DNA from 3 places in the Bradyrhizobium sp. JR3.5 genome. Region 3 is predicted to be linked to each of the others. Evidence: predicted binding sites of a transcription regulator. Region 3 holds the regulator's gene; each other region holds the start of a gene.

Region 1 (7,722 bases), 1.3 Mb from region 3:
AGCCCCAATACGGCCAGCCCTACGGCGGCCAGCAGCCCCCGCCCTTCGGCGGCGGCGCGCCCGGCGGCGGTGGCGGCTCGTTCCTCGGCACTGCGGCGGCGGCCGCGGCCGGCGTGGTCGGCGGCGGACTGCTGCTCTCCAGCATTCGCGGCATGATGGGTGGCGGCAGCCATCAATCACTGGCCGACGCCGGCGGCCTCGGCGGTGGTTCGCGTCCCTGGGGCGGCGACCAGTCGTCGAGCAACCTTGCCCGTGACGCCGGGATCAACGATGTCAGTTCGTCCGGTCGCGACAGTGATTCCGGCTCGCGCGCCGGCGCGTTCGACCAGGCGCAGGCCGACCAGGACAGCGACGATGATCAAGACGCCGACGACTTCGACGACAACGGCGGCGACGACAACAGCGATTACGCGTAAACGCGATCGCTGAAACGACGACGGCCGCTCCAATCGAGCGGCCGTTTTGATTCCGTCGTCCCGGCGAAAGCCGGGACGACACCATCTTTAGGGCAGCTGCTTCAAAACCACCTCACATCACGACGACCTTGGCGCCGACATTGACGCGGCCGTAGAGGTCGATCACGTCCTCGTTGCGCATCCGGATGCAGCCGGACGAGACGTTGGTGCCGATCGTCCAAGGCTCGTTGGAGCCATGGATACGATAGAGCGAGGAGCCGAGATACATCGCACGGGCGCCGAGCGGATTCTCCGGGCCGCCTTCCATGTGCCGCGGCAGATCGGGACGGCGCGCCAGCATTTCCGGCGGCGGCGTCCAGGCCGGCCATTCCTTCTTCGCCGAGATCGTCTTGACGCCGGCCCAGGTGAAGCCGGGCCGCCCAACGCCGATGCCGTAGCGCAGCGCGCGGCCGTCGCCCTGCACCAGATAGAGGAACTTGTTCGGCGTATCGACGACGATGGTGCCGACGCCTTCCTTGCCGCTGTAATCGGACCAGCTGCTTCTCATATCTGGGATCGAACGGACGCTGCGCCGGATCGCCCGCGGCTTCTTCCTGCTGGCGGATCATCTGCTGCTGCGGATCCATCGGCGGCAGCCCCTGGCGGTTGCCGTAATAGCCAGGCTGCTGCTGATACATCGGCTGCGGCGAATACCCCTGCGACGACGGCGCATCGCCGAACAGGAATTCGATGAAGCCGCCGCCCATGTTGGAGCGCTGCGGCTGCGCGTAGGCGGTGCGCATCGGCGGCTGCGGTGCGCCCTGGTTGGCGTAGATCACGGTGGGCTCGGGCTGAGCCGATGCGTCGATCGCCATGGCATGTTGGGGAATTGCGATAAGCGAAGAAGCGCCGGCGAGCAGCGCAAGCGTGGTTTTCCTGAACATCGACGTACTCTGTACTGGTTTCGTCGTGACGTGTGACGTGGACGGAGCGCACATGCGCCGTTGCACGTGGTCAATAAGCAATGAAAACCGCATCGGTTTGGTAAACGGATCGGCCGTTTCGATTCACCATCTCGACAATGCCGCGCGGTTTTGCCTGACAGCGTTTATTTTGCGTGAACGCCGCAGCGACATGGTTAATCGCCGGTATCGCAGCGGTTGCGCGCACTCGGCGCAAACTGTTCCCGCGTGAACCTGACGTTAAATCACCTCTCGCTAGAACGGACTGCAGTGAAGGGGCGGGAATGAAATCATGTCAGTGAAGCGTAAGCGTTTTCGTGTCGAGCAGGCCATGGGCGAAGTCGTGATGCCGGAGCCGGAAATTGCCGGCGGCGCCGAACTCGGTCCGATGCATAGTGAGATCATGGCGGAGCTTCGCTCGATCCGCGCCCAGATGGCCGCGGCACCGGCGCAGCGCACCGGCGACAGCGTCGATGCCGCCGTCGCCCGCGAAGTCGCCGAGACGCACGCGCTGCTCGAGACCTACCGCGCGCAGGTCGAACAGTGCGAGAAGCTCAAGGTCGAGCTCGACCTAATCCACGACGCGATCAGCCGCACCAAGCGCGAGATCGCCGTGCTGCACGGCAAGAGCTTCAACGGCGAGGAGATGGCCAAGGTCAATGGCGAACTCGGCGCCGTGGTCGGCGGCACCGAACAGGCCACCCAGCAGATCCTCGAAGCGGTGGAAGCGATCGACCAAGCCGCGACCGCGCTCGCCAACAACGTCACGCCCGACCAGCAGAAGCGGCTCAGCGAAGATATTCAGGAGCGCGTGGTCTCGATCTTCGAGGCCTGCAACTTCCAGGACCTCACCGGCCAGCGCATCAGCAAGGTGATGCAGACGATGAAGTTCATCGAACAGCACATCAACGAGATGATGAACATCTGGGGCGGTGTAGACGCGATCAAGACCCACTCCCCGCCGATCGTCGACACCCGCGAGGGCGATGCCCGCCTGCTCAACGGCCCGAAGCTCGACGGCGACGCCGGCCACGCCTCGCAGGACGACATCGACGCGATGTTCAACTGAGATTTGTCGGATCGAAACGAAAAGCGCCGGCCTTCGGGCCGGCATTTTTGTTTGGGCGATGGTCCAGCCTCGTGAGGGATCACCCGACAGAGTTGTGAGATTATCGCGGTCGCCGCTTCGTGAGTGACCTTGCGCGGCAGCTTTCCTTGCATGCACGTCAAGTGACACCTCTGTCTCGACCGCATGCAGTTTGTGCCAATTGTGACATCTGCAAATTTGCTGGCAGGTCCGCTATCGCAGGCGCATACTGTGTGTGAGGGAATTGTCATGCGTGCGCCGGGAGCCAACGTTGGGTGCCCGTTGCATCGGACTTCCGGAGTGAATCCGGTCGCCCCGAGCGGGGCTTCGTACTTCCACACAGCACAGGTTTGCGGGCCACTCGTTACGCGCATCCGGCGAGGGCAAGCCGGCTTCGCTCGGGCGCAGCCGTCATTGAAACTGTGACGATGCGCGGCGGGTTGCTTCCGCGCTGATACCTGCGCCTTGTTAAGGGATCACCGATTGGGGGGAGCCACTGAAAGTACTCAACACTGGAGATAGAACATGACGCGAAGAATTGTCAGAAATACTGCAATTGCGCTCTCGACTTTCGCTTGTGCGACACTATTCTCCATCACCTGGTCCGAGCAGGGTGGCATTTCGGCTTCGGTCGAAAGCGCCCAAGCGCGCGTGGGCCGACCGCTGACGCCCATGAGCGCCGCGGGCGTTGCGCGTCGTCACACTCGGCGCGCCGCGTACGGGTACGGGGTCGGCGCGGGGATCGCCGCCACGGCCGCGGTCGCCACGGCAGCCGCCACTGCGCCGGCCTATGCTGGCTGGGGCACGAATAACTGGACCGATGCATACGCCGCCCAGACGGATCCCCACTTTGGCCAGCCCTACTATCCGGCACGAGCCTACTATGGTGGCAGCCCGTATTACGGTTATGCCGGATGGGCAGACTACAAGGCAGCCAATGGCATCACCTGCGAACCTGGCACGATGACGAAGATGGCCGACGGCCACACTTACGTCTGTCAGTGAGATCCGCGCAACGACACGGAAAGAGGGCGGATCAATGAGCCGCCCTCTTTCATTTGAAGCAGATCGATCTCGCATAGTGGCGGCCCGCGCCCAGCGTTGATCTACGTCAACATCGCCTGTCCCTTGCCACTCATGTTCAGCCGTACCTGAACCGGCGCCATCATCTGTCGGTTCGCCTGCGATGAAAGGGATCACCATGCATCGGACGAACATTCTTTCGACCAAGTCGGTGACGGTTACGGGGATCGTGGCCAGCCTCTTGTTGGGTACAGCAGGTGTCGCGCTCAATTCGGCACCGGCCAAGGCGGTCGTCTACTGTCAGTATGTCGGCTATCCGCATGGTTGCGTGGCGAGGGCAGGCGTCGTGCTAAGGCCTCGACCGGTGGCGCGGGCTACGGTTCGTCATCACGCGGGCGGCAACCTGAATGGTGGCGTCAATCGGGTCGGAGTCCGGCGATAAGGCAGTTCTTTGCGAGTCATGACCCGGGGGCGCACGGCAAGGTTCGAGCGCTGGGGTTCGTTCAGGAACAGACGAAATCGCCGGCCCTCGGGGCCGGCGGTTTTTGTTCTTGACCTGCTTCAAGGCCAATTCCTCGGTGCGCAATTGCGCACCTAAGGTTTGATGCCTCGCATCGCCCTCGAATGACGTGCCAGCCGCGTTACGCCCGCGGCGCGCAGCGGACGTAGACCATGTTGCCGTAGCGGGTGGCGGCGTCCTTGTCGACGAAGCGGGTGATCAACACCCGGCCGTCGAACGAGATGATCTCGCGGTCCTGCTCGCCGGGCACAGGTCCGGGCGGGCCGATATAATTCTTGCCGCTCGGGGAACCCTTCAGCCGCAGTTCCTGCGGGGTGGCCTGGTCGGCCAGATGCATGATGACGCCGCCGTTCTGGCCGGCGCCGATCACGTAAGGCTGCTTGCACTGGCCGCGTGCGGCGGCCTCGGTGCGGGCGCGGTCGGCGGGATTCTGGAACGAGGCGAGGCCCCAGCGGCCGACGATCTCGTCGGGGCGGATGCTCGCCGGCATCTCCGGGGCCACCCCCGGTTCGACCGGCCCCGGCTCGGGGTTCGACGACAACGACGGCAGGCTCATGCTGCCGCACGCCCCCAAAAGTGTCGTCAGCGCCGAAACAGCCGCGAACCGTGCGACCAATCGCGCGTTGAGTGACCTGATCATATGCATCCCCCGAACTATCTCCCGGCCGCACCCGTCATGCAGCCAAGCGTAAAACTTAAGGCGGAGCAATGACGTCTGACAAAATTACGTCATCGCTACGATTTGGTTTCCGGTCCACCATCCTATATTGGCCTCACCAAGGCCTTAACCCGTTTGCTTGACAGAAACTGCGCCAAGCCATATTTCCCGGCGCACAATTAGCACTCTCGCACCACGATTGCTAAATGCGCCGGGCGTCCTGCCTGGCGCCGACCGGACCGGCATTCAACGCCGGTCTCGATGAACCGGACCTGAAACCGAGCCTCCAAGAGGGAACGTCATGGCTAAATCCACCTTCCGCCCACTGCATGACCGCGTCGTGGTCAAGCGTATCGATGCCGAGGAGAAGTCCAAGGGCGGCATCATCATTCCGGACTCGGCCAAGGAGAAGCCGTCGCAGGGCGAGATCGTCGCCGTCGGCCCGGGTGGCCGCGACGAGGCCGGCAAGCTGATCCCGATCGACCTCAAGGTCGGCGACCGCGTGCTGTTCGGCAAGTGGTCGGGCACCGAGGTCAAGCTCGACAACCAGGAGCTCCTCATCATGAAGGAGTCCGACATCATGGGCGTGCTGGCGTAAGGCCACGACCAATTCGAGAAACGCGACGCTCGCTCCGCTGTCATGCCCGGGCTTGACCCGGGCATCCATCACGCTTCCCAAGACTCTCACGAGGGCGATGGATTGCCGGGTCACCTAGCACGAAGACGCACTTCGTGCTTTTGCCCGGCAATGACGCGCAAAGCGAGCGGCAAGCAATTCACAGACATTCCAGGAGTTCAAATCAATGGCTGCCAAGGACGTAAAATTCGCCGGAGACGCCCGCGACCGCATGCTGCGCGGTGTCGACGTGCTCGCCAATGCCGTGAAGGTGACGCTCGGCCCGAAGGGCCGCAACGTCGTCATCGAGAAGAGCTTTGGCGCTCCCCGCATCACCAAGGACGGCGTCACCGTCGCCAAGGAGATCGAGCTCGAGGACAAGTTCGAGAACATGGGCGCGCAGATGCTGCGCGAGGTCGCCTCCAAGACCAACGACACCGCCGGTGACGGCACCACCACCGCGACCGTGCTGGCGCAGGCCATCGTCCGCGAGGGCGCCAAGGCGGTCGCCGCCGGCATGAACCCGATGGACCTGAAGCGCGGAATCGACACCGCGGTCGCCGCCGTCATCAAGGACATCGAGAAGCGCGCCAAGCCGGTCGCTTCCTCCTCGGAAGTCGCCCAGGTCGGCACCATCTCGGCCAATGGCGATGCCGCGATCGGCAAGATGATCGCGCAGGCGATGCAGAAGGTCGGCAACGAGGGCGTCATCACCGTCGAGGAAAACAAGTCGCTCGATACCGAGGTCGACATCGTCGAGGGCATGAAGTTCGACCGCGGCTATCTGTCGCCCTACTTCATCACCAACGCCGAGAAGATGACCGCCGAGCTCGAGGATGCCTACATCCTGCTGCACGAGAAGAAGCTGACCGGCCTGCAGTCCATGCTGCCGGTGCTGGAAGCCGTGGTGCAGTCGGGCCGTCCGCTCCTGATCCTCGCCGAGGACGTCGAGGGCGAGGCGCTGGCGACGCTGGTGGTCAACCGCCTGCGCGGCGGCCTCAAGGTCGCCGCCGTCAAGGCGCCGGGCTTCGGCGATCGCCGCAAGGCGATGCTGGAGGACATCGCGATCCTGACCGGCGGTCAGCTGATCTCCGACGACCTCGGCATGAAGCTCGAGAACGTCACGATCAACATGCTCGGCCGCGCCGGCAAGATCGTGATCGACAAGGAGAACACCACGATCGTTCAAGGGCGCCGGCAAGAAGAAGGACATCGACGCCCGCGTCGGCCAGATCAAGGCGCAGATCGAGGAGACCACCTCGGACTACGACCGTGAGAAGCTGCAGGAGCGCCTTGCCAAGCTCGCCGGCGGCGTTGCGGTGATCAAGGTCGGCGGTGCGACCGAGGTCGAGGTCAAGGAGAAGAAGGACCGTGTCGAGGACGCGCTGAATGCGACCCGCGCCGCAGTGCAGGAAGGCATCGTGCCCGGTGGCGGCGTCGCGCTGCTGCGCGCCAAGAAGGCGGTCGGCCGTCTCACCAACCCGAATGCCGACGTCCAGGCCGGCATCAACATCGTGCTCAAGGCGCTCGAAGCTCCGGTCCGCCAGATCTCGGAGAACGCCGGTGTCGAGGGCTCGATCGTGGTCGGCAAGATCCTCGAGAACAAGTCGGAGACCTTCGGCTTCGACGCCCAGACCGAGGAGTATGTCGACATGGTCGACAAGGGCATCATCGACCCCGCCAAGGTGGTGCGCACCGCGCTGCAGGACGCCTCCTCCGTGGCCGGCCTCTTGGTGACCACCGAAGCCATGGTCGCCGAGCTGCCGAAGGACGCGGCACCGGCGATGCCGGGCGGCGGCATGGGTGGAATGGGTGGCATGGGCGGCTTCTAAGCCCCGTCTGCACATCCGCGTCGAGATCGAAGGCCGCCTCCGGGCGGCCTTCTTTTTTGGCAGTTTGATTACGATCAAGACCTAAGGATCATCTCATGTCGCGCGACGCCAAATCGCTGACGTCAACGCTGGTGCTGTTCTACGCGATCGGCGCCGTGCTCGCGTTGGGCGCCTATGCCCTGGACAGCATCGATGATCTTGCGGTCGTCCTGACGTTCTGGATCAGGCAAACGATAACGTTCGCCGTCCTCGGCGCTGGTTATGGCCTCTACTACGTGATCTCCGGTTCTACCGGTCATCGTCCAAACGCGCCGCTGCGATTTCTGGACATATCGTTTCTGGCTGCTGCCGCCCACGCTCGGGGTTGGCATGCTTGTGCATAGCTGAGCGATTTTTGAGGGCGACATCCAAACCTCCCTTTTTTCCTTCGCGGACGGGCTGTGATGCTTGGCACCACTGTCATTGCGAGGAGCGATAGCGACGAAGCAATCCATTTTTCCGCTTGCGGCCCGATGGATTGCTTCGCTTCGCTCGCAATGACGTGGATAGGCCGGGATAGGCGGGTACGAATTTAAGCCACGCAGATGTCAGCCACCGCCACCTTCTGGAACAGATGCGGCGACGCCACG
Region 2 (7,722 bases), on a different contig from region 3:
GCGATGTCCTGCAGCATGGCCTTGCGGCGATCGCCGAAGCCCGGAGCCTTGACGGCCGCGACCTTCAGGCCGCCACGCAGGCGGTTGACGACGAGGGTGGCGAGGGCTTCGCCTTCGACGTCTTCAGCGACGATGACCAGCGGCTTGCCGGTCTGCACCACGGCCTCGAGCAGCGGCAGCAGCTCGTTCAGCGAGGAGAGCTTCTTCTCGTTGATGAGGATGTAGGCGTCGTCCATCTCAACGCGCATCTTGTCGGCGTTGGTGACGAAGTAGGGCGAGATGTAGCCGCGATCGAACTGCATGCCCTCGACGACGTCGAGCTCGGTCTCGAGCGACTTGGCTTCCTCGACCGTGATCACGCCCTCGTTACCGACCTTCTTCATGGCGTCGGCGAGGAACTTGCCGATCTCGGCATCGCCGTTGGCCGAAATGGTGCCAACCTGGGCGATCTCCTCGTTCGAGGTGACCTTCTTCGAGTTCTTCTGGAGGTCCGCAACGACGGCTTCGACCGCGAGGTCGATACCGCGCTTCAGGTCCATCGGGTTCATGCCGGCGGCAACCGACTTGGCGCCTTCGCGCACGATCGCCTGGGCGAGCACGGTGGCCGTGGTGGTGCCGTCGCCGGCCGCGTCAGCGGACTTGGAAGCGACTTCGCGCACCATCTGGGCGCCCATGTTCTCGAACTTGTCCTCGAGCTCGATCTCCTTGGCGACGGTGACGCCGTCCTTGGTGATGCGGGGAGCGCCGAACGACTTCTCGAGCACGACGTTGCGGCCCTTCGGGCCGAGAGTGACCTTCACCGCATTGGCGAGGATGTCGACGCCGCGCAGCATCTTGTCGCGCGCATCGACGGAGAATTTGACTTCTTTAGCTGCCATCTGAATTTTTCCTTGAGATTTACCTGGGAGGGAAAGAGGCGCTTAGGCCGCCTTCTTCTTGGAAGCGGGGACGTCGAGCACGCCCATGATGTCGCTTTCCTTCATGATCAGCAGGTCTTCGCTGTCGATCTTGACCTCGGTGCCCGACCACTTGCCGAACAGGACGCGGTCGCCGACCTTGATGTCGATGGGGATCAGCTTGCCAGCTTCGTCGCGGCCGCCCGGGCCGACGGCGATGACTTCGCCCTGCGAGGGCTTTTCCTTGGCGCTGTCCGGAATGATGATGCCGCCAGCAGTCTTCTCTTCGGCGTCGATACGCTTGACCACGACGCGGTCGTGAAGCGGACGGAATTTCATGCAGTCCTCCTAAACGTTTGCATATGCTGTAGATTTTTGGAGTGTTAGCAGTCCAGCCCAGCGAGTGCCAGACTAACTGAGCAGGAGATAGGCCAAGCCTTGGCGGCGGGCAAGTGGCTCTAGCAGAAAAATTGGCACTCGCGAATGACGGCTGCCAGGATCATTTCGAGATCATTTCGGCATCCTTAATGCCGCCCCGCAGGGGTCGCCGGGGCTATTAGCAGATGCGGTAAGCTGCTGCTAACGCAAGAAATTTCAACAACCTATTAAACATTTGGGCTTGAGATGGGTTAGTCGCGTGCGTCACATTTCTCTCATGTGAGCGCATCCATTGCCGGTGGTCCGGCGGGGGTCGGCCGCCATGTGAATGCGCTCCGTCACAGGAGGTTGGCATGGTCTCGCGAGTTGGTGGGGTTGTTTCCGACGATTTCCGGAAGCAGTTGCTGGGGTATGGACTGACGACGGCGCAAATCCTGTATCGGATGCCGGACCATCCCTCGTTGCTGCAAACTTATGTCTGGCAGAACTACGACCTGTTTCCGAAATTTCCGGCGCTGCGGGATTTCCTCGCCTTCTGGCAGGAGAAGCTCGAAGGCCCGCTGTTCTCGGTGACGGTGGCGCATTCCAAGCTGGTCAAGCCGGCCGAACTGCGCGCCGTCGACGGCGTGTTCCGGCTGCATTGATCCGCAAAGGGGGCAAGGCAAGGGGGCGAGGCGCGGCCTGCGCCTTTGCCCACCTCGCGCGGCGCGACTTGTGTTAGCCTTCGCCCGTCACAAAAAGACGGGAGGCGAACAATGGCCAAGAAGACGGCATCGAGATCCGCAGCCAAGACCGCGGTGAAGAAGAAATGGTCGGGGCTCGGCGCCGGCGCCAAGAAATCGTCGGCGAAATCGTCCGCGCGCAAGACCATTAAGTCCAAGGGCCGCGTCACCGCAGCCAAGAAGAGCGCGCCCAAGACAGCAACCAAGACAGCAACCAAGGCACGGCCGAAGCAGCGCGTCGCCATCAGCCATCACCGCGAAGAGGATTTCAAGGCCGACGGGCTGCGCGCCTACGCCAAGTACCGCGACCTCGGCATTGCCGCAGCATCCCATGGTCTCGCGCAGGCGCATGTCATCCGGCTGCAGGGACCGTGCAATCCGGACGAGGTCTCGAAGCTGCACTTCCACGACGTCGAGTTCCAGATGGTCTATGTGCTCAAGGGCTGGGTGAAGACCTACATGGAAGGCGAGGGCGAGACGCTGATGAAAGAGGGCAGCGCCTGGACCCAGCCGCCGCGCATCCGGCACATGATCCTGGACTACTCCGATGACGTCGAACTGCTGGAGGTGATCCTGCCGGCCGAGTTCAAGACGGTGGAGCTGAAGGCGTAAGCCTCGCTGCGTCATGGCCGGGCTTGACCCGGCCATCCATCCAGCTTCGCAAGTGTCTTCGCTGATCGATGGATGCCCGGGTCAAGCCCGGGCATGACGAGCCGGGTGAGATCTTGTAGCCCGGATGGAGCGCAGCGAAATCCGGGGCTCGTGCCCGCAGTCGGACGGCCCCGGATTGCGCTGCGCTTCATCCGGGCTACGGCGCTGTCATCATCCCCACGATCGCGCCCATCAGGCAGGGTCGTCAGCGTGCCCGAGACGATCGACTTCAGCCCGAGCGCGTTGATCTCGTCGCGCCGCCCGGGCGCCATGATGCCGAGGCCGCCGATCATGATGCCGAGGCTCGCGAAGTTGGCAAAACCGCACATTGCGTAGAGCATGATCAGCCGCGAGCGCGGATCGAGCGCGTCGGGGCCGAGCTTCGACAGGTCGACATAGGCGATCAGCTCGTTCAGCACGGTCTTGGTGCCCATCAGGCTTCCGGCCGTGATCGCCTGCGGCCATGGCAGGCCCATCAGCCAGCACACCGGCGCCATGACGTAACCGAGCAGCCGTTGCAGCGAAATCTTCGCGCCGCCGATTTCCGGCAGCAGGCCGATGATTGCATTCGCCAGATAGACCAGCGCGACCAGCACCAAGAGCATCGCGATGATGTTCATCAGCAGCTCGAGGCCGCCGGCGGTGCCCTTCACGATGGCGTCCATTGTCGATGACACCTGAACATCGGGATCGTCGAGCGACCCCGCCGGTGCGCTGGTCCGACGTTTCCGGCACCATGATCAGGCTGACCAGGATCGCGGCCGGCGCGCCGAGCACCGAGGCAATGACGAAATGCGCGGCCGCATCGGGAATCAGTGGCGCAAGAAGCGTTGCGTAGAGCACCAGCACGGTGCCGGCGATCCCGGCCATGCCGCCGGTCATCACCAGAAACAATTCGCTGCGGGTGAGCTGCGCCAGATAGGGGCGGATGAAGAGCGGGGCTTCCACCATGCCGAGGAAGATGTTGGCGGCGGTGGAAAGCCCGACCGCGCCGCCGACACCGAGCGTGCGTTCCAGCATCCAGGCCATGCCGCGCACGACAGGCGGCAGCACGCGCCAATAGAACAACAGCGTCGTCAGCACGCTCATGACAAGCACGATCGGCAGCGCCTGGAAGGCGAGGATGAAATCCGAACCCGGCACCTTGGGATCGAACGGCGCCGGGCCGCCGCCGACATAGCCGAACACAAAGGCGGTGCCGGCGCGTGTCGCGGCCGCGATGGTGCCGACGGCATCGTTGATCGCGCCGAAGGCCTGCGTCACCAGCGGCACCTTGATCAGCACCAGCGCGGTGACGACCGTGACGACGAGCCCGATCGCCGCCTGCCGCAGCGACACCTTCAAGCGATTCTCGCTCAACGCCCAGGCGATCACGAGCAACGCCACCACGCCGAACGCCGATTGCAATTGCAGCATCACGCCCCCAAGAACCTTCGAGCGATTATGAGCAGGGGCCCCACGCAGCGCAATGCTGTTACGCGTTCATCCCGAATCCATTGACAAGTTGCAGGGGCTCAGTCACGCAATCATGCATGTCCTCTGCCACGCCGGCCGGTGCCCGCGAACTGCTCGGCCACAGACCGTTCCTGTTCTTCTTGTCGTCGCGCAGCCTGTCGCGCTTCTCCAGCCAGATCGGCGCGGTGGCGATCGGCTGGCAGATTTATGATCTGACCGGCAGCGCGTTCGACCTCGGCATGGTCGGTCTGGTGCAATTCCTGCCGACGGCGCTGCTGGTGTTCGTCGCCGGCCACGCCGCCGACCGCTTCGAGCGCAAGCGCGTGGTGCAGGCCTGCCAGGTGGCGGAAGCGCTGACTGTATTGTTTCTCGCCGGAAGCACATTTGCCGGCACCATCTCCGAGATCCAGATCTTCGCTGCGGCCTTCGTGCTCGGAATCGCCGGCGCGTTCGAGAGCCCGGCGACTGCCGCGCTGTTGCCGCTGATCGCGCCGCAAGGGTCGCTGCAGCGGGCGACCGCGATCTCGAGCGGCGCGGCCCAGGTTGCGACCATTACCGGACCCGCGCTCGGTGGCTTCGCCTATGCGCTGATGCCGAGCGCGCCCTACGGCATCATGATGGTGTTCTGGCTGTTCGGCGCGCTCCTCACCGGCGGCATCGGCCGGCTGCAGCAGGCGGCGGCGAAGAACGGGGCGGTGTCGGATGACCTGTATGCCGGCGTCACCTTCGTGCGCAGCAATCCGGCGATCCTCGGCACCATCTCGCTCGATTTGTTCGCGGTGCTGTTCGGCGGCGTCACCGCGCTGCTGCCGATCTATGCGCGCGACATCCTGCAAACCGGCCCGCTCGGCCTCGGCATCCTGCGCGCCGCGCCCGCGGTCGGTGCGCTCTTGATGACCATGCTGCTGGCGCGGCACACCATCAACCGCCGCGTCGGCATGCGCATGTTCCAGGCGGTGATCGTGTTCGGCGTCGCGACGGTGGTGTTCGCGCTGTCGCAATGGATGTGGCTGTCGGCGCTGGCGCTCGCGGTGCTCGGCGCTGCGGACACGATCAGCGTCGTGATCCGCTTCTCGCTGGTGCAGCTTGCCACCCCCGACGAGATGCGCGGCCGCGTCGGCGCGGTGAACTTCCTGTTCATCAACGCGTCCAACCAGCTCGGCCAGTTCGAGAGCGGCGTCACCGCCGCATTGCTCGGCGCCGTGCCGTCAGCCGTACTCGGCGGCGTCGCCACCGTCGCGGTCGCGCTGCTCTGGATGAAGCTGTTCCCGACGCTGCGGGATGTCGAGAAGCTGGAGTAGGAGCGCGTCACTTACCTCGCCCCGCTTGCGGGGAGAGGTCGGATCGCATGCAGCGAAGCGGAATGCGATCCGGGTGAGGGGGTACAGGTCTCAGCGCGCGGCTTGCTCGCGGAGAGAGCCCCTCACCCCAACCCTCTCCCCGCAAGAGCGGGGCGAGGGAGCAGACCGAGCGCAAGCCCTAACAGCTCGTTCGCGTCGAGCGGTATGCCGGCAACGGCGCCGCGGACCCGCCTTGGCGTTCGCTTCGGGCGAGGGGTTTACAAATTTCGGAATAATGGAAAAATATCGCTGATTTGCCCGACGTGTCAAGTTGCGGTGTCGAACGCCGGCAGCTGCCGGCTACTTTGCATGGGGTTGTTTTCAATATTTGGCAGTGCGCCCTTGGAACGGCATGGCCGGGACATAGGCGGAGCGGAAGCGACGCCATCCTTCGGACGGCTATGCCCGGCCATGCCGACGTGATCGTCCTGCCGCAAGCAGGGAGAAGAAGATCAGCCCCGTCCCACGAACGGCATCTTGGTTGCCATGACCGTCATGAACAGCACGTTGGCGTCGAGCGGCAAGCCGGCCATGTAGGCGACGGCGTCGCCGACCGCCTTGGCGTCCATGCGCGGCTCGTGCTTGGTGGTGCCGTCCGGCTGCAGCACGCCGGGGCCGTTGACCATGCGATCGGTCATCGGGGTCGCGGCGTTGCCGATGTCGACCTGGCCGACCGCGATGTCATACATCCGGCCGTCGAGGTTGGAGGCCTTGGTGAGGCCGGTGATGGCGTGCTTGGTCGAGGTGTAGGCCGCCGAAAACGGCCGCGGCGCGTGCGCCGAGATCGAGCCGTTGTTGATGATGCGGCCGCCGCGCGGCGTCTGGTCCTTCATGATGCGGAAGGCGTGCTGGGTGCACAGGAACGGTGCGGTGAGGTTGGTGTTGACCACGGCCTGCCACTGCTCGAGCGGCAGATCCTCGAAATTGACCGGCGGCGCGCCCATGCCGGCGTTGTTGAAGAGAACGTCGAGCCGGCCGTAGGTCGCCTTCACCTTGTCGAACAGCGCGGCGATCGCGGCCGGGTTGGCCATGTCGGCGGTGACGCACAGGCTCTTGCCGGCGGGGCCGAGCTTGCTGGTCTCTTCCAGCATCTCCAGACGGCGCCCGGCGAGCACCACGGTATAGCCCTTGTCCATCAAAGCGAGCGATGCTGCACGTCCGACACCGGTGCCGGCGCCGGTCACGAGCGCGATCTTGCTGTTTGCTTCGGTCATCTCTCAGTTTCCTCTTACCTGGCTTTTGCTTCGGTTTCGTTCTTGTAGGGTGGGCGTGGAATGTTCTGGTGCGCCGCGCGCAGCGCTGCCGACCAGCGCGAGCGCAGGTCGTGGAAATAGGGCTCGCCGGCCTCGATGCGGTGATTGAGATCGGCCTCGCAGGCGTCAGTGCGCACCACCAGCACGTCGATCGGCAGGCCGACGCCGAGGTTGGAGCGCATCGTCGAATCCATCGAGATCAGCCCGGTCTTCAGGGCCTCGTAGAGCTCGACGTCGTAATGCATGGCGCGGTCGAGCACCGGCTTGCCGTATTTGTGCTCGCCGATCTGCAAATACGGCGTGTCGGTGGTGCATTCGATGAAGTTGCCGGCGGTGTAGACCATGAACAGGCGCATCCGCGAGCCCTTGATCTGGCCGCCGAACAGGAACGAGACGTCGAAGGAGATGTCTTCGGAACGCAGCGCATCGCCCTCGGTGGCATGCACCGACCGGATGGCGCGGCCGATCCGCTGCGCTGCCTGGAACATGGTCGGTGCGTTCATCAGTGTCTCGAGCTCGCCGGTGTGCGGGTCTTCCATGCCCTCGGTCAGGGTCGACAGCACCGACTGGCTGATCGCGAGATTCCCGGCGCTGGCGATCGCCATGATGCGGTCGCCGGGCTTTTCGAAGATGTGCAGCTTGCGGAAGGTCGAGACGTTGTCGAGACCGGCATTGGTGCGGGTATCGGCGATCATGACGAGGCCGTCGCGCACCAGAATTCCGCAGCAATAGGTCATTTGCAGTCCTCAAACGGTCCGAGTTTCTCGGCGCCAAACGTGTAGCCAATTTCGAGGTCGCATCCAACCCCAATTCCCCGTGACGGGACATGCGATGGCCGGTCAGGAGGGGTCCGGCGACGGTCCGTGTGAGGCCCTTTTCCGCCGCTGGCCGCCTGAGAATCCCGTGCTTGCCCCGGCCTCGTTCTGCGTTGCGCGCAGCCGGCAATGATCGGCGCCCCGTCTCATTGCGAGGCACCTGGCGTTGTGGTCGACTGCCCGAAAGCGACAACAACAAGAAATTCCGGGAG
Region 3 (7,722 bases):
ATCGCTGCGGGTCATCGGCAGCTCGCCGCGCACCGATTGGGAGACCGCCTTCCCGCGCTTCCGCACGGTCCGCGACGGCATCCAGCCGCGCGGCTGATCGGCCCCACGTAAGGCGGGTTGGAAAAATCCCACTTTCGCCGTTCGCCGAACGGAACTAGCCTCCTCGCGCGGTATCAAAGCGAGGAGGGGCGCGATGTTGGATCGACGACAGATAGTTGCAGGCCTCGGCACGTTGGCGCTTGCGACCCTGGTTCCCAGGAATCTCTGGGCGGCTGCGATCAAGCCCGACGATGGCTCCGCGCTGCTCGTGATCGACGTCCAGAACTGCTTCCTGCCCGGCGGCAGCCTCGCGGTGAAGGACGGCGAGCAGGTCGTGCCTGTCATCAACAAGATCGCCAAGAGCTTTGCCAATGTGGTGATGACGCAGGACTGGCACACGCCGGGACACGTCTCGTTTGCCTCGGTCCATGCCGGCAAGAAGCCGTTCGAGACCATCGACCTCGCCTACGGCAAGCAGGTGTTGTGGCCGGACCACTGCGTGCAGGGCACCGACGGCGCCTCGCTGTCGAAGGAGCTCGCGATCCCGCAGGCCGAGCTGATCATCCGCAAGGGTTTTCACAAGGACGTCGACAGCTACTCCGCCTTCACCGAAGCCGACGGCAAGACCACCACCGGGCTTGCCGCCTATCTGAAGGCGCGCAATGTCGAGCGGGTTTTCGTGGCCGGGCTCGCCACCGATTTCTGCGTGGCGTGGACCGCGCTCGATGCGCGCAAGGCCGGCTTCGAGACCTATGTCGTGGAGGATGCCTGCCGCGGCATCGACACCCAGGGATCGCTGGCCAAGGCCTGGACCGACATGGACAAGGCCGGCGTCAAGCGGATCCAGTCATCCGATATCGGGTAAGTCGCCGCCTCGCGCGAGATTCGCATGGCCGAGTTGCGCCGCCCGTCGCGTTTGAATTCGTGCAGCGCGCACCGTCGCTGCGAACGGCGGGGGCTGATTGCCGCGATGACCGGCCATCGCAAGACCACGGCTGGCCGGCTCGCGCAGCCGCAGACTCCGGAGCTTCGGCACCTATTGGCCGAAGGCTCATGAGAAGCCGCTGCCGTGACACGACAGCAGCAAGCTCACAGCTTCAGGCCCGGCGTCGAAGCAATCAGACCGTGATGTCGGCGCTCGGAGCGGCCTTGGCGCCGCCCTTGGAGACGCCGACCAGCGCCGGACGCAGGATGCGGTCGCCGATCATGTAGCCGGCCTGCACGACCTGCACCACCGTGCCCGACGGCACCGACGGATCGGGTACCTCGAACATCGCCTGCTGGAAGTTCGGATCGAACTTCTCGCCGATCGGATCGAACTTCTTGACGCCGTTCTTCTCCAGCGCGTTGAGCAGCGAACGCTCGGTCAGCTCGACGCCTTCGATCAGCGCCTTCAGGCCGGGATCGGCGGCTTCCTTGGTCTCGGCCGGCACCGCGTCGAGCGCGCGCTGCAGATTGTCGGCGATATCGAGCACGTCGCGGGCGAAGCCGGTGATGCCGTAGGTCTTGGCGTCGGCAACCTCGCGGCGGGTGCGCTGACGGAGGTTCTCCATCTCGGCCAGCGTGCGCAGCGTGCGGTCCTTCGCCTCGGCGAGTTCCTTGGCCAGCGCCTCGGCCGATCCCACCTCGGGATCGTCGGGCATGATGTAGGGCTTCGAAACCACGGGCTCACCCGTCGGCGCCGAATTCTCGGTGTTGTCATTGGCCCGGTTCGGATCGGTCATGGCTTGCCTTCTCGAAAACTCGCGTCGGTTCAAATCTTGGGGATTGCTGCCCGGGATATCGTGCTTTGGGCGGCGAAAATCAAGCGTAACATACCCCCTTCGGGCACCGGGCTCTCCGGCCAGGGTGAACGAAAGCCGTCAAATGCAAGCCAAATCCGCCCCGATCAGCCACCCAGCATCTTGCTGACGATGCGCGCAGCATAGTCGACCGTCGGGATTACGCGTGCATAGTTCAGCCGGGTCGGCCCGATCACACCGAGCACGCCGACGATCCGGCCCTGGGCGTCGCCGTAGGGCGCGATGATGGTGGAGGAACCCGACAGCGAGAACAGCTTGTTCTCCGAGCCGATGAAGATCCGCACGCCCTCGCCGCGCTCGGCACGGCCGAGCAGATCGATCACGCCGCGCTTGGTCTCGAGATCGTCGAACAGCGACTTGATGCGCTCGAGATCGTCGAGTGCATGCAGATCCTCGAGCAGATTGGCGTGACCGCGCACGATCAGCTGGCGGTCCTCGTTCGCGCCGCCGGACCAGCTCGCGATGCCAGCCGCGACGACCTTTTGCGTGAGCTGATCAAGCTCGGCGCGGTTTTGCGTCAATGCCGTCTCGAGCTCGAGCCGCGCTTCGGCCAGCGTCCGGCCGCGGATCCGCGCATTGAGGAAATTGGTCGCTTCGGTCAGGGCCGAGGACGGCACGCCCGGCGGCAGCGCCAGCACCCGGTTTTCGACCTGGCCGTCTTCGCCGACCAGCACGACCAGCGCCTTCTCCGGCTCCAGCCGCACGAATTCAATGTGCTTCAGCCGCGCATTCGACTTCTGCGTCAGCACCACAGCCGCGGCACGGGTCAGCCCCGATAGCCGCGTCAGCGCTTCGCCCAGCGCCGCCTCGACCGATTGCGCACGGCCGACCGCGGCCAGCTGGGTCTGGATCGATTGCCGCTCGGCCTCGGTGAGGTCGCCGACCTGCATCAGGGCGTCGACGAAGAAACGCAGGCCGAGTTCGGTCGGCAGCCGACCCGCGGAGGTGTGCGGCGCATAGATCAGGCCGAGCTGCTCGAGGTCCGACATCACATTGCGGACCGAGGCCGGCGACAGCGGTAATGCGATCAGCCGCGAGATATTGCGCGAGCCGACCGGCTCGCCGGTCGCGAGATAGCTTTCGACGATTTGACGAAAAATGTCGCGCGAACGCTCATTGAGCTGGGCGAGCCCGGCATGCGGTGCGATCAGGCCTATCGGATCGTGGTGCGTCACACTCCAGTCCTTCACAATTGCTGCCTAATCTGTCGCTCCCGGAGCCCGGTGACAAGCATGCATTCGCCTCCCGGGCACCGAACCATACCGGGGCCGAAAACCCTTGCCGCTGCCCGTTCCCCCTCCTACAAGCACGCCCAACCCACTTTCTCGGAATTCTGGAGGATTTCCAATGCGGCCAAGCCGCCGTGCGCCCGATGAACTGCGTCCCGTGTCGCTGGAACGCGGCGTCGTCAAATATGCCGAGGGTTCCTGCATGGTGAAGTTCGGCGACACCACATGTGCTGGTGACCGCCACGCTGGAAGAGCGGTTGCCGCCGTGGCTGAAGGGCCAGGGCCGCGGCTGGGTTACCGCCGAATACGGCATGCTGCCGCGCGCCACCCTGGAACGCACCCGCCGCGAGGCCTCCGCCGGCAAGCAGGGCGGTCGCACGGTCGAGATCCAGCGGCTGATCGGCCGCTCGCTGCGCGCGGCCGTCGACCTCGAGGCGCTCGGCGAGCGCCAGATCACGGTCGATTGCGACGTTATCCAGGCCGATGGCGGCACCCGCACCGCCTCGATCACCGGTGCCTGGGTGGCGCTGGCCGACTGCATCAACTGGATGAAGACCCGCAACATGCTGAAGAGCAACGTGTTGCGCGACAACGTGGCGGCGATCTCCTGCGGCATCTACCAGGGCACGCCGGTGCTCGATCTCGACTATGCCGAGGACTCCGAGGCGGACACCGACGCCAATTTCGTCATGACCGGCGACGGCCGCATCATCGAGGTGCAGGGCACCGCCGAGAAGACACCGTTCTCGGAAGGTGAATTCCTGGCGCTGATGGCACTGGCGCGCAAAGGTGTCGCGCGTCTGGTCGACTTGCAAAAGATCGCGGTGGCGTAGTCAGATTGGCCATGCATCGCCGAATCACCGGAAGGCTCGTCATCGCCACCCATAATCCCGGCAAGCTTGCCGAGATGCGGGAACTGCTGGCGCCGCACGGCGTGGAGGCGGTGTCAGCCGGCGAGCTCGGGCTCGCCGAGCCGGAGGAGACCGGCGACAGCTTTCGCACCAACGCGGCAATCAAGGCCATCGCGGCCGCGAAGGCCTCCCGACTGCCGGCCTTCGCCGACGATTCCGGCCTCGTGGTCGACGCGCTCGACGGCGCGCCTGGGATCTACTCGGCGCGCTGGGCCGGCGAGGGCAAGGACTTCATGGCGGCGATGACGCGGATCGAGCGCTTGCTGCAGGAGCGCGGCGCCATTGCGCCGGACCAGCGCAGGGCGCACTTCGTCTCCGCGCTGTGCGTGGCCTGGCCCGACGATCACCTCGAAGAGGTCGAGGCCCGCGCCGATGGAACCCTGGTCTGGCCGCCGCGCGGCACCGCCGGATTCGGCTATGATCCGGCTTTCCTGCCCGACGGTTACACGCGGACCTTTGGCGAGATGAGCAGCATCGAGAAGCACGGCCTGCCGCCGCTCGGGCTCGGCCTGTCGCATCGCGCCCGCGCCTTCGTGAAGCTCGCGGAGATCTGCCTTGAGCCACGCTGAACGAGAAGCTTTCGGCGTCTACGTGCACTGGCCGTTCTGCCTGTCGAAATGCCCGTATTGCGATTTCAACAGCCACGTCCGGCACGCACCGGTCGACGAGGCGCGCTTCGTGCGCGCGTTCGCCCGCGAGATCGAGACCACGGCCGCGCGGGTGCCGGGACGCGAGGTCACCTCGATCTTCCTCGGCGGCGGCACGCCCTCGCTGATGCAGCCGCAGACCGTCGGCGCCGTGCTCGATGCGATCGGCAAGCACTGGCAGGTCTCGCGCGACGTCGAGGTGACGCTCGAGGCCAATCCGACCAGCGTCGAGGCGACGCGCTTTCGCGGCTATCGCGCGGCCGGCGTCAACCGCGTCTCGCTCGGCGTGCAGGCACTGGACGATGCCTCGCTGAAGGCATTGGGCCGCCTGCATACCGCGCGCGAGGCGCTCGACGCGGTCGCTATCGCGCGAAGCGCATTCGACCGTTACTCGTTCGATCTGATTTATGCGCGGCCCGACCAGACGCCGCAGATGTGGGCCGATGAATTGAAGCAGGCGATCTCTGAAGCGGCCGAGCATCTGTCGCTCTATCAGCTCACGATCGAGGAAGGCACGCCGTTCTTCGGGCTGCATGCCGCCGGCAAATTGCAGACCCCGGACGAAGCGACCGCGCGCGCGCTCTACGACGTGACGCAGGAGGTCTGCGCCCGCGAGGGATTGCCGGCCTACGAGATCTCCAACCACGCCCGCACCGGCGCCGAGTGCAAGCACAACCTGGTCTATTGGCGCGGCGAGCAATATGCCGGCATCGGCCCCGGCGCGCATGGAAGGCTCGACATCGACGGCGTCAGGCACGCGACCGCGACCGAGCGGCGCCCCGAGGCCTGGCTGTTGAACGTCGAGGAGCGCGGTCATGGCGTCGTCACCGATGACAGCCTCAACAGCGAAGAACGCGCCGACGAATTCCTCTTGATGGGGCTGCGGCTCGCCGAGGGCATCGATCCCCAGCGCTATGCGAAGCTCTCCGGCCGAAAGCTCGATCCGCACCGGATCGCGATGCTGCGCGAGGAAGGCGCAATCGCCGTCGATGCCGACGGAAGGCTGCGCGTGACGAAGTCGGGATTTCCGGTGCTCGACGCTGTCGTCGCGGATCTCGCAGCCTAGAGCCTATCCCGTTCGGATTGAAGCGGAACGGGGCTATAGATTCTTGTTTTGACGCGTTTTCTTCACGCGAACCGGTATCCCCACTTCGCTCGAAAACGCTCTCTAGGTGCACGCTGCCAAAATATCGAAAACAACCCCATGCAAAGTAGCCGGCGGGTTCCGGCGCTCGACAAGGCAGCTTGACCGCCTGACGAAAATTAAGCGCCAAAGCTCTTCGGCGAGCCGGCGACCGGCGTGCCGCCGCCGGACGCCACCTTCATGACGGCAAGGCCGCGTTCATTGGTGCCGTCGGAGCGGAAACGGAACAGACCGTCGATCCCGGCAAAGCCGGATGGATTGGTCAGCGTCTCCGGTGCAAAACGCTGCGCACCCTGGGTACGCGCCAGCGCCGCCATCAGCGCGACGGCGTCATAGGCAAGCGTTGCGGTGCGCACCGGCTCGCCGCCGTATTTGGCGCGATAACGGCCGGCGAAGCTGCGGAAACCGGACGGATCGGGCGCGGCGTAGAGGCCGCCCTGCAGGACGGGGCTCGCGAACACCCGCGGATTGTCCCACAGCCCGGTGCCGAGCAGTTGGATGTTGCGCAGATTGGCCCCCGCTGCGGTGAGTGCGTCGGCGGTCGCGACCACCGAATCGCCGTCGTCGGCGAGCAGCAGCGCATCGGCCTGGCCCAGCGCCTGGGCAACGGTCCGCGCCGGCGTTGCGCGATCGGCGCCGTATTTCTCGAATGCGACGACGCGGCCGTTCTTGCGGCCGACCGCCTGCTTGAATGCGGCCTCGACCACGTTGCCATAGGCGTTGTCCGGCACCATCGCGGCAAACGAGCGCTTTCCGATCCCGGCGGAGTAGTCGACAATCCGATTGATGTCGGACTCCGGCAGGAAACTCAGCAGATAGACGCCGCGCCCGGCGACGCTCGAATCGGTGGAGAATGCGATCACCGACGTTCCGCGCGGCCGCGTCAGCTGCGCGGTGGCGGGCACGGAGCCCGCGAACAGCGGCCCCAGAATGATCTCGGCGCCCTCGGACAGGGCCTGCTGGGTGCCCTGCGCCGCGCCCTGCGGGCTGCCGCCATCGTCCTTGATCAGGAGCTGAATGTTCGGATTCTGAAATTCCGCGAGCGCCATTTCGGCGGCGTTCCGCATCGATTGCGCGGCGAGCCCGGCATTGCCGGAGGCCGACAGCGGCAGGATCAGCCCGATCTTGACCTGCCCGGTGCCGACCGCCTGCGGCTGTTGCGGCGGGCCGGCCGGACCGGCTTCCTGGTTGCCGCCGAACGGACTGGAAAACTGGCTCAAGCTCTGCTGGACGCCGGAACAGGCGCTCAGCAACGGCGCGCCCACGAGCAGACCAAGCGCGGTTCGCCGGGTCGTGCCCGACGGCGGGGACGTGCGGTGATGCGGACCTGCCATCGTCTCTCTTCTCTTGACCGACCAGGATCGGCCAGGACTCCATCCAGCTCTGATGAGGCGGGTGGATTCAGGCATATTGTCGGCGATTAGTTAACTAAAACAAAAGGATTATGGCCTCGCGGCGCCGTTGCCGCGGCTCCCGTTTCCCTCAGCAACCACCTACCGTCATCGCGGTTTCCGGATGTGGCGCAAGTGCTGCCATCCCTCTAGATTGGCATTATGCGCGCAAAAGCCAGTTCCCTCCACCATTCCGATGCCACGACAGGCACTGCGGCCAGGACCTTTTCGATTGGCGGCCAGCAGCTGGCGGCGCCAAAGGCCGCGCCCGGGCTCCATCTGGTGGCGACCCCGATCGGCAATCTCGCCGACATCACCCTGCGCGCGCTGGAGACGCTGGCGGGCGTCGACGTCATCGCCTGCGAGGACACCAGGGTTACGCGCCGGCTGACCGAACGTTACGCAATCACCGCCGAGCTGGCGCTCTATCACGAGCACAACGCGGCCCAGGCCCGGCCCAAGATCCTCGAGCGATTGGCGCAGGGCGCCTCGATCGCACTGGTCTCGGACGCCGGCACGCCGCTGATCTCCGATCCCGGCTTCAAGCTGGTGCGCGACG

What was found. The regulator HrcA, encoded in region 3, represses chaperone genes, less so after heat shock. The targets are predictions, from matches to a motif close to GTTAGCACTCNCNNNNNGNGAGTGCTAAC.
Region 1: ACVWW1_RS24075 (co-chaperone GroES) is a predicted target of HrcA. The motif match lies at 4,824-4,852, and genes of this name have one in related genera.
Region 2: ACVWW1_RS04775 (co-chaperone GroES) is a predicted target of HrcA. The motif match lies at 1,279-1,307, and genes of this name have one in related genera.

Annotation. Positions count from the first base shown of each region.
Region 1 covers NZ_JBSRYV010000002.1:1,521,014-1,528,735, forward strand. Annotated here, with positions in the region: gene ACVWW1_RS24040 (DUF2076 domain-containing protein) at 1-416, shown strand, start outside; partial or broken gene ACVWW1_RS24045 (L,D-transpeptidase family protein) at 529-1,339, opposite strand; gene ACVWW1_RS24050 (hypothetical protein) at 1,323-1,589, shown strand; gene ACVWW1_RS24055 (protein phosphatase CheZ) at 1,650-2,426, shown strand; gene ACVWW1_RS24060 (hypothetical protein) at 2,970-3,449, shown strand; gene ACVWW1_RS24065 (hypothetical protein) at 3,646-3,909, shown strand; gene ACVWW1_RS24070 (hypothetical protein) at 4,109-4,627, opposite strand; gene ACVWW1_RS24075 (co-chaperone GroES) at 4,947-5,243, shown strand; partial or broken gene groL (chaperonin GroEL) at 5,449-7,093, shown strand; gene ACVWW1_RS24085 (hypothetical protein) at 7,189-7,476, shown strand; gene ACVWW1_RS24090 (antibiotic biosynthesis monooxygenase family protein) at 7,665-7,722, opposite strand, start outside.
Region 2 covers NZ_JBSRYV010000001.1:966,530-974,251, forward strand. Annotated here, with positions in the region: gene groL (chaperonin GroEL) at 1-878, opposite strand, end outside; gene ACVWW1_RS04775 (co-chaperone GroES) at 921-1,235, opposite strand; gene ACVWW1_RS04780 (usg protein) at 1,628-1,918, shown strand; gene ACVWW1_RS04785 (cupin domain-containing protein) at 2,030-2,608, shown strand; partial or broken gene ACVWW1_RS04790 (NupC/NupG family nucleoside CNT transporter) at 2,805-4,063, opposite strand; gene ACVWW1_RS04795 (MFS transporter) at 4,180-5,403, shown strand; gene ACVWW1_RS04800 (SDR family oxidoreductase) at 5,895-6,656, opposite strand; gene ACVWW1_RS04805 (peptidase) at 6,671-7,432, opposite strand.
Region 3 covers NZ_JBSRYV010000002.1:2,805,142-2,812,863, forward strand. Annotated here, with positions in the region: gene ACVWW1_RS30320 (hypothetical protein) at 1-97, shown strand, start outside; gene pncA (bifunctional nicotinamidase/pyrazinamidase) at 194-904, shown strand; gene ACVWW1_RS30330 (hypothetical protein) at 929-1,096, shown strand; gene grpE (nucleotide exchange factor GrpE) at 1,158-1,763, opposite strand; gene hrcA (heat-inducible transcriptional repressor HrcA) at 1,928-3,016, opposite strand; partial or broken gene rph (ribonuclease PH) at 3,189-3,903, shown strand; gene rdgB (RdgB/HAM1 family non-canonical purine NTP pyrophosphatase) at 3,915-4,550, shown strand; gene hemW (radical SAM family heme chaperone HemW) at 4,537-5,694, shown strand; gene ACVWW1_RS30360 (penicillin-binding protein activator) at 5,892-7,106, opposite strand; gene rsmI (16S rRNA (cytidine(1402)-2'-O)-methyltransferase) at 7,326-7,722, shown strand, end outside.